3 regions of the Citrobacter sp. MNAZ 1397 genome follow, and region 3 is predicted to be linked to each of the others. Evidence: predicted binding sites of a transcription regulator. Region 3 holds the regulator's gene; each other region holds the start of a gene.

Region 1 (3,285 bases), on a different contig from region 3:
GCGCTGCGAAGCACAGGTACGGGTTAGCAGCCGGGTCCGGGAAACGCACTTCGATACGACGTGCTTTCGGGGATGCAACCACCGGGATACGGATGGAAGCAGAACGGTTACGGGCAGAGTAAGCCAGCATTACCGGTGCTTCGTAACCCGGGACCAGACGTTTGTAGGAGTTGGTGGTCGGGTTAGACAGGGCGTTAATCGCTTTAGCGTGTTTGATTACGCCGCCGATGTAGTACAGCGCCTGCTCAGACAGACCCGCATATTTGTCGCCAGAGAACAGGTTTACGCCGTTCTTGGACAGAGACATGTGGCAGTGCATACCGGAACCGTTATCACCGAACATGGGTTTCGGCATAAAGGTTGCCGTTTTGCCGAAGCGGTGAGCAACGTTGTGAACCACATATTTGTAGATCTGAATTTCGTCCGCTTTTTTGGTCATGGTGTTGAAGCGGGTTGCCACTTCGTTCTGACCAGCAGTGGCGACTTCGTGGTGATGAGCTTCAACAACCAGGCCCATCTCTTCCATGACCAGACACATGGTAGAACGCAGGTCTTGTGCGGAATCCACTGGCGGAACCGGGAAGTAACCACCTTTAACAGCCGGACGGTGACCTTTGTTACCGCCTTCGTATTTGGTGGAGGAGTTCCATGCGCCTTCGATATCATCGATAGCAACATGGGAACCTGAAATTGAGCTGCCGAAACGTACGTCGTCGAACAGGAAGAATTCTGGCTCAGGCCCGAACAGCACAGTGTCTGCGATGCCCGTTGCGCGCAGGTATTCTTCAGCGCGTTTTGCGATGGAGCGCGGGTCGCGATCGTAGCCCTGCATGGTGCCCGGCTCAAGGATATCGCAACGGATGATCAGAGTCGGTTCTTCGTAGAACGGGTCAATGACAGCGGTAGAGGCGTCCGGCATCAGTACCATGTCAGATTCGTTAATGCCTTTCCAGCCACCAATCGAGGAGCCATCAAACATTTTGCCTTCTTCAAAGAAGTCAGCATTAACCTGATGAGCTGGGATCGTGACGTGCTGCTCTTTACCTTTAGTGTCGGTGAAGCGCAAATCAACAAACTTGACTTCGTGCTCGTTCAGCATCGTCAAAACGTGTTCAGCGGACATACTTAAACTCTCCCGGATTTATCATTGTCGTCGTGGTAACGAGGTCTACAATTACGGCGCTAACCTGTCGTTGTTGCCATGAAAAAGATAAAGCGAAATCTATGCCAACTTTTAAATGTCACTAAAAAGGCGCTATTATGCGCACCATAGTGCAAAAGGGCTGCACCATGATGGTTACGTTGCACTAATTCAGTGCCTGAATGTGAACATCAAGCACCGAATTGGTGCAACTCGCGTTGAGCAGCCCAATTTCGCTTCGTGAAAATGATCACAAAGCAACCCTGCAATCCTTGTTTGCGGGGGATGTTTGTGATCCTGTTTTGTAGTGCGATTAATCCGTGTACAATAACGCGCTATTTCTAAATGCCTGAGGCAAAGTTGTGATCGAAAATCTGCGTAACATCGCCATCATCGCGCACGTTGACCATGGTAAAACTACCCTGGTCGATAAGCTGCTGCAGCAATCCGGTACGTTTGATGCGCGTGCCGAAACTCAAGAGCGAGTGATGGACTCCAACGATTTGGAGAAAGAGCGTGGGATTACCATCCTGGCTAAAAACACCGCTATCAAATGGAATGATTACCGTATCAACATCGTTGATACCCCGGGGCACGCCGACTTCGGTGGTGAAGTTGAACGTGTCATGTCCATGGTAGATTCCGTTCTGTTGGTCGTTGATGCAATGGATGGTCCGATGCCGCAGACGCGCTTCGTGACCAAAAAAGCCTTTGCTCACGGCCTGAAACCCATTGTTGTTATCAACAAAGTTGACCGTCCGGGCGCGCGTCCTGATTGGGTTGTTGACCAGGTATTTGACCTGTTCGTTAACCTCGACGCTACCGACGAGCAACTGGACTTCCCTATCGTTTACGCCTCAGCGCTGAACGGTATCGCGGGTCTGGATCACGAAGACATGGCGGAAGACATGACCCCGCTGTATCAGACTATCGTTGATCGTGTACCGGCACCGAACGTTGACCTTGATGGCCCGCTGCAGATGCAAATCTCCCAGCTGGACTACAACAACTACGTTGGCGTTATCGGTATCGGCCGCATCAAACGCGGTAAAGTGAAACCGAACCAGCAGGTCACTATCATTGATAGCGAAGGCAAAACGCGTAACGGTAAAGTCGGTAAAGTTCTGACCCACCTGGGTCTTGAGCGTATTGAGAGCGACATCGCGGAAGCAGGCGACATTATCGCGATCACCGGTCTCGGCGAGCTGAACATCTCTGACACCATTTGCGATACGCAGAATGTTGAAGCGTTGCCGGCGCTGTCTGTTGATGAGCCGACCGTAACCATGTTCTTCTGCGTAAACACCTCGCCGTTCTGCGGTAAAGAAGGTAAGTACGTTACCTCTCGTCAGATCCTTGACCGCCTGAACAAAGAGCTGGTGCACAACGTTGCACTGCGCGTTGAAGAAACCGAAGACGCTGATGCGTTCCGCGTTTCTGGTCGTGGTGAGCTGCACCTGTCTGTACTGATCGAGAACATGCGTCGTGAAGGTTTCGAGATGGCGGTTTCCCGTCCGAAAGTTATCTTCCGCGAAATCGATGGCCGTAAACAAGAGCCGTTCGAAAACGTAACGCTGGACGTCGAAGAGCAGCACCAGGGTTCTGTGATGCAGGCTCTGGGGGAGCGTAAAGGCGACCTGAAAAACATGAATCCAGATGGCAAAGGCCGCGTACGTCTCGACTACGTGATCCCAAGCCGTGGGCTTATCGGCTTCCGTTCAGAATTCATGACCATGACTTCCGGTACTGGTCTGCTGTACTCCACTTTCAGCCACTACGACGACATTCGTCCGGGCGATGTGGGCCAGCGTCAGAACGGTGTTCTGATCTCCAACGGCCAGGGTAAAGCAGTTGCGTTTGCACTGTTCAGCCTGCAGGACCGCGGTAAGCTGTTCCTGGGCCATGGCGCAGAAGTTTACGAAGGCCAGATCATCGGTATTCACAGCCGTTCTAACGACCTGACGGTAAACTGCCTGACCGGTAAGAAACTGACCAACATGCGTGCGTCCGGTACTGACGAAGCAACGGTTCTGGTTCCGCCGGTTAAGATGACCCTGGAGCAGGCTCTGGAGTTTATCGATGATGACGAACTGGTAGAAGTGACCCCGACCTCTATCCGTATTCGTAAACGTCACCTGACGGAA
Region 2 (3,285 bases), on a different contig from region 3:
CAGATCCGGCTTGTTGTACTCATCCATATTGTCACTGGCGATAAGCGTCAGCGGCGTGGTGGTATCTGTCTTACGGATGTTTTTGACCAGTTGTCTGGCGGCAAATCCCGAGCCAATAATCACGATACCTGCGCTCATACCGCCTCCGTTGCCAGCACATCGAAGACTTCTTTGCCCAGTGAACATTCCGGGCAAAGAAAAGTATCCGGCACATCGCACCAGGCGGTTCCTGGCGCCACATCCTGCAGTGGCTCGCCTTTTGCCGGATCGTAAACCCACTGGCAGACGCTGCATTGCATAGACGGACCTAAATCAGCGGCGGCTTTTGCGGCACAGGCACAGGCGGACTCCTCAACCGGGGTGGTTTTAAGCGGTGTTGGCAGCGGAGCGAGCGCCCACTGGCGGGCAATTTCCCGACCGTGTTGACGGCAGAGTTCCAGCGCGTCGATATCCGGACGCCATTTGGCTTTCAGGCTCAACGACATCTCAAATCCCGCATCCTGTAGACGGGTGGACAGACGATCCACCGCGCCGCCGCTCCAGCCGTGCGAGCCGAAGGCGCTGGCACGTTTGTTACGAAAACGCAGACCGGTTATCTCTTCGACCAGACCGGCGATTTTCGGCATCATCACGTTGTTCATGGTGGAGGTGCCAACCAGCACGCCTTTGGAGCGGAAGACGTTGGTCAGGATGTCGTTTTTGTCGCTGCGGGAGACGTTGAAAATTTTCACCGCCACGTTCGGGTCAACTTCGTTAATGCCCTGGGCAATCGCGTCCGCCATCATGCGGGTGTTATTCGACATGGTGTCGTAGAAGAGGGTGATACGGTCTTCCTGATAATCCGCTGCCCATTTCAGGTACAGCTCCACGATCTGCGTTGGGTTCTCACGCCATACCACGCCGTGCGAGGTGGCAATCATGTCCACCGGCAGGTTGAAGCCGAGGATCTCGGTGATTTTCGGCGTCACCAGGCGGCTGAACGGCGTGAGGATATTGGCGTAGTAACGCTGGCACTGCTCGAACAGTTCGGTCTGGTCCACTTCGTCGTTGAACAGGCGTTCATCGCAGTAGTGCTGGCCGAAGGCATCGTTACTGAACAGCACCGCATCGCCGGTCATATAGGTCATCATGCTGTCCGGCCAGTGCAGCATCGGGGTTTCGACGAAAATCAGTTGCTTGCCATTGCCGATATCCAGGCTGTCACCGGTTTTTACGGTGTGGAAATTCCACTCCGGATGGTGGTGGTGACCGTTGATGGAGTCGATGGCATTGGTGGTGCAATAAATTGGGGTGTTCGGAATGTAAGACATCAGCTCGGTGAGCGCGCCCGCATGGTCTTCTTCTGCGTGGTTGATAATGATGTAGTCAATGGCGTTGAGATCGATCTCCGCGCGCAGGTTCTGCACAAATTCGCGGCTGAATTTATGATCGACGGTATCAATCAGTACGTTTTTGCCTTCACGGATGAGATAGCTGTTGTAGCTGCTGCCGCGCAGCGTTTTGTATTCGGTCCCGTGGAAGTCACGCACTTCCCAGTCACGTTGCCCAACCCAATGAATGTTATTTTTTACGTGAATAGCCATTTTTGTTTACCTGTTCTGTATTAAAAAGATGTGATAGCTATTTCAAGATGCGTGCCAATTTTTATTTAATTGATTTGTATGTATTTATTTTTATTTAACCCCTGATGGGTAGTCGAAATGACTATGAAAAAGACTGTCATTATGACAACCTGCATTGTCAAAATGACTGCGAGGCGATGATGAGTTTTTCGGTAAATGTGCTGGCGGGTATCGCCATTGAATTACAGAGCGGCATTGGCCATGCCGACCGTTTTCAGCGTCTGATTACCACGCTGCGCCAGGTGCTGGAATGTGACGCTTCGGCACTGCTGCGCTATGACGTGCGACAATTTATCCCGCTGGCAATTGATGGCCTTGCGCAGGATGTGCTGGGACGGCGCTTTACGCTGGAAGGGCACCCGCGGCTGGAGGCGATTGCCCGTGCCGGGGATGTGGTGCGTTTCCCGGCAGACAGCACGTTGCCGGACCCGTATGACGGGCTGATCCCCGGCCAGGAGAGCCTGAAAGTGCACGCCTGTGTGGGGCTGCCCCTGTTTGCCGGACAGAGCCTGATTGGCGCGCTCACCCTTGATGGCATGGCGCCGGATCAGTTCGATAGCTTTAGCGATGAAGAACTGCGTCTGATTGCGGCGCTGGCGGCAGGGGCGCTCAACAATGCGCTGCTCATTGAAAAACTCGAAAGCCAGAATATGGCGCCCGGCCTGCCGACCATCTTTGAACAGGTCGCGCACACCGAAATGATCGGTCTTTCACAGGGCATGGCGCAGCTTAAAAAAGAGATAGAGATTGTCGCCGGTTCCGATTTGAACGTGCTGATAAGCGGCGAGACCGGCACTGGCAAAGAGTTGGTAGCAAAAGCCATCCATGAAAACTCGCCCCGTGCGACAGACGCGCTGGTCTATCTTAATTGTGCCGCGCTGCCGGAAAGCGTGGCGGAAAGCGAGCTGTTTGGCCATGTCAAAGGGGCGTTTACCGGGGCCATCAGCAACCGTAGCGGTAAATTTGAAATGGCCGATAACGGCACGTTGTTTCTGGATGAGATCGGCGAGCTGTCGCTGGCGCTGCAGGCAAAGCTACTGCGGGTGCTGCAATACGGCGATATTCAGCGTGTCGGGGACGATCGCAGCCTGCGGGTGGACGTACGCGTACTGGCCGCCACCAACCGTGATCTGCGTGAAGAGGTGCTGGCCGGGCGTTTTCGCGCCGATCTGTTTCACCGCCTGAGCGTGTTTCCGCTGGTTGTTCCGCCGCTGCGTGAACGCGGTGAGGATGTGGTGCTACTGGCAGGGTATTTCTGCGAGCAGTGCCGTCTGCGCCTTGGCCTGGAGCGTGTGGTGCTCAGCCCCGGCGCGCGGGCGCATCTGCTGGCCTACCGTTGGCCTGGAAATGTGCGGGAGCTGGAACATGCTATCCACCGTGCGATTGTGCTGGCGCGCGGTACGCGAAGCGGGGATGACATCGTACTGGAAACGCGCCATTTTGCGCTGAACGATGAGGCGGAACAGAGTATGGTGACCCGCCAGGCATTCTCCGTGGAGAGACAAAATTTGCGGGAAGCGACCGATAATTTTCAGCGTACCGCCATTCGTCAGGCGCTGGAACAAAGCCAGCATAACTGGGCCGCCAGCGCGCGGATGCTGGAGATGGACGTCGCCAACCTGCATCGGCTGGCGAAACGTCTGGGACTGAAGGATTAAATAAT
Region 3 (3,285 bases):
CAAGGTTGTGGTTACGCGCCCAGGTGGCCAGCAAGGTAAAGAGATCATTGATGGCTACGGTAATCCTGCCACCTTTTATCAGATGCAGGATAGCGGCAAACCCGTAAAAGGCCATGCTTCCCAGATGCACTATGAGCTGGAAAAAGACTTCGTGGTCCTGACAGGCAATGCCTACCTTGAACAGCTTGATAGCAACATCACGGGCGACAAAATTACCTATCTGGTGAAAGAGCAGAAAATGCAGGCTTTCAGCGATAAAGGTAAACGCGTGACGACGGTTCTGGTGCCGTCGCAGTTGCAGGATAAGAACAACAATCAAACCCCGGCTCCGGCGCAAAAAAAGAGTAATTAATTCGTTATGGCAACATTAACTGCAAAGAATCTCGCCAAGGCCTACAAAGGCCGCCGTGTGGTGGAAGATGTCAGTCTGACAGTCAATTCAGGCGAAATTGTCGGGCTGCTCGGTCCTAACGGTGCAGGTAAAACCACAACGTTCTACATGGTCGTGGGTATCGTGTCGCGTGATGCGGGCAATATCATCATCGACGATGAAGATATCAGCCTGCTGCCGCTGCATGCCCGGGCGCGTCGCGGTATCGGCTACTTGCCGCAGGAAGCCTCTATTTTCCGGCGCCTGAGTGTATTTGACAATCTCATGGCAGTACTGCAAATTCGCGATGATCTCACATCCGAACAGCGCGTGGATCGGGCGAATGAGTTGATGGAAGAGTTCCATATTGAACATCTGCGCGACAATATGGGGCAGGCGCTTTCTGGCGGCGAACGCCGTCGTGTCGAAATTGCTCGTGCGCTGGCGGCAAACCCTAAATTTATCCTGCTGGATGAACCGTTTGCCGGCGTTGACCCGATATCGGTCATTGATATCAAACGCATCATTGAGCACCTGCGTGATAGCGGGCTTGGCGTGTTGATTACCGATCACAACGTTCGCGAAACGTTGGCGGTGTGTGAGCGTGCTTATATTGTCAGCCAGGGGCATTTGATCGCGCACGGTACGCCTCAGCAAATCCTTGAAGACGAACATGTTAAGCGCGTATATCTTGGGGAAGACTTCAGACTCTGATAGGGTAGGGTTTATTGACGTGTTTAGTCGGAGAGTACTGCTCTGAATATGAAGCAAGGTTTGCAATTAAGGCTCAGCCAACAGCTAGCCATGACGCCACAGTTGCAACAGGCTATTCGCCTGCTGCAACTGTCCACGTTGGAACTTCAGCAAGAACTCCAGCAAGCTCTGGAAAGTAATCCATTGCTTGAGCAAACCGATCTTCACGAAGAAGTGGATGCGCAACAATCTCAGGATAATGAAGGCCTGGATACTGCCGACGCTCTCGAACAAAAAGAGATGCCCGAAGAGTTGCCCCTGGACGCCAGTTGGGATGAAATCTATACCGCTGGCACCCCGTCTGGCAGCAGCACCGATTATCTTGACGATGAACTGCCTGTTTATCAGGGAGAGACCACCCAGTCGCTGCAAGATTACCTGATGTGGCAGGTGGAGCTCACCCCTTTCTCAGACACCGATCGCGCCATTGCGACTTCAATTGTCGACGCTGTTGATGACACAGGTTATCTCACCGTTCCGCTGGAAGACATCCTGGAAAGCATGGGCGATGAAGAGATCGGTCTGGATGAAGTCGAAGCGGTACTGAAACGTATTCAGCGTTTCGATCCGGTTGGCGTCGCGGCCAGAGATCTACGCGATTGCCTGTTGATCCAGCTCTCTCAGTTTGCCAAAGAGACCCCCTGGTGTGAGGAAGCGCGTTTAATCATCAGCGATCATCTGGATCTGCTCGCAAACCACGACTTCCGTACGCTGATGCGCGTAACACGTCTGAAAGAAGAAGTGCTGAAAGAGGCGGTCAATTTAATCCAGTCTCTTGATCCACGTCCGGGTCAGTCAATCCAGACAGGTGAGCCCGAGTATGTTATCCCTGATGTCCTGGTGCGTAAGCACAATGGGCGCTGGACGGTCGAGCTCAACTCCGACAGCATCCCTCGTTTGCAGATCAATCAGCACTATGCCGCCATGTGCGGTGGTGCGCGTAACGATGCCGACAGCCAGTTTATCCGTAGCAATCTGCAGGAAGCGAAATGGCTGATTAAAAGCCTTGAGAGTCGCAACGACACCCTGTTAAGGGTGAGCCGCTGCATTGTTGAACAGCAGCAGGCGTTCTTCGAGCAAGGCGAAGAATTTATGAAACCGATGGTTTTGGCCGATATCGCTCAGGCCGTCGAGATGCATGAATCCACGATTTCCCGTGTCACGACCCAAAAATATCTGCACAGTCCGCGTGGCATCTTTGAGCTTAAATATTTCTTCTCCAGCCATGTGAATACCGAAGGCGGTGGCGAAGCCTCGTCGACGGCTATCCGCGCACTGGTGAAGAAATTAATTGCCGCAGAGAATCCTGCGAAGCCGTTGAGTGACAGTAAGCTGACTACCATGCTCTCCGATCAGGGTATTATGGTAGCGCGGCGAACCGTTGCGAAGTATCGAGAGTCTTTATCCATTCCGCCGTCTAATCAGCGCAAACAGCTGGTGTGACTTAACCGATAAGGAAGACACTATGCAGCTTAACATCACAGGACATAACGTCGAGATAACCGAGGCCCTGCGCGAATTCGTTACCGCGAAATTTGCCAAACTCGAACAATATTTCGAAAGGATCAATCAGGTCTATGTTGTGTTGAAAGTGGAGAAAGTGACTCATATCTCGGATGCGACCCTGCATGTAAACGGGGGGGAGATTCATGCCAGTGCGGAAGGACAAGACATGTATGCTGCCATCGACGGTTTAATTGATAAACTGGCGCGGCAACTCACGAAACATAAAGATAAACTGAAACAACACTAATTGTCCGGGCACTCGTCTGGCGCGTATCACCCTGCCGCAACCCGGCAGGGTGTCTGCACTGGCGACGCTTAGGTGAAATTATGATGAATAACGATTCCGCTCTTCAATTGAGCAATGTCCTTAACCAGGAATGTACCCGTAGTGGTGTTCACTGCCAGAGCAAGAAACGTGCGCTGGAAATTATCAGTGAACTGGCAGCAAAGCAGTTGAGCCTGCCACCACAAGTGGTCTTCGAAGCGATCCTGACGCGTGAGAAAATGGGCAGTACCGGTATTGGTAACGGTATCGCCATCCCTCACGGAAAACTCGAAGAAGATACTCTTCGTGCCGTTGGTGTTTTTGTGCAACTGGAAACACCCATCGCCTTCGATGCTATTGATAACCAGCCAGTCGATCTGCTCTTCGCGCT

Evidence for each region. The regulator sigma-54, encoded in region 3, starts transcription at its own class of promoters, with help from an activator protein. The targets are predictions, from matches to a motif close to GTTGGCACANNTTTCGCTNT.
Region 1: the regulator sigma-54 is predicted to act here: its motif matches at 1,213-1,232, upstream of glnA (glutamate--ammonia ligase).
Region 2: the regulator sigma-54 is predicted to act here: its motif matches at 1,623-1,642, upstream of norV (anaerobic nitric oxide reductase flavorubredoxin).

Annotation. Positions count from the first base shown of each region.
Region 1 is NZ_JAKIVH010000006.1:117,541-120,825, reverse strand. It holds gene glnA (glutamate--ammonia ligase) at 1-1,123, opposite strand, end outside; gene typA (ribosome-dependent GTPase TypA) at 1,504-3,285, shown strand, end outside.
Region 2 is NZ_JAKIVH010000005.1:87,776-91,060, reverse strand. It holds gene norW (NADH:flavorubredoxin reductase NorW) at 1-138, opposite strand, end outside; gene norV (anaerobic nitric oxide reductase flavorubredoxin) at 135-1,583, opposite strand; gene norR (nitric oxide reductase transcriptional regulator NorR) at 1,763-3,280, shown strand; gene gutQ (arabinose-5-phosphate isomerase GutQ) at 3,277-3,285, opposite strand, start outside.
Region 3 is NZ_JAKIVH010000004.1:341,958-345,242, forward strand. It holds gene lptA (lipopolysaccharide ABC transporter substrate-binding protein LptA) at 1-352, shown strand, start outside; gene lptB (LPS export ABC transporter ATP-binding protein) at 359-1,084, shown strand; gene rpoN (RNA polymerase factor sigma-54) at 1,133-2,566, shown strand; gene hpf (ribosome hibernation promoting factor) at 2,589-2,876, shown strand; gene ptsN (PTS IIA-like nitrogen regulatory protein PtsN) at 2,957-3,285, shown strand, end outside.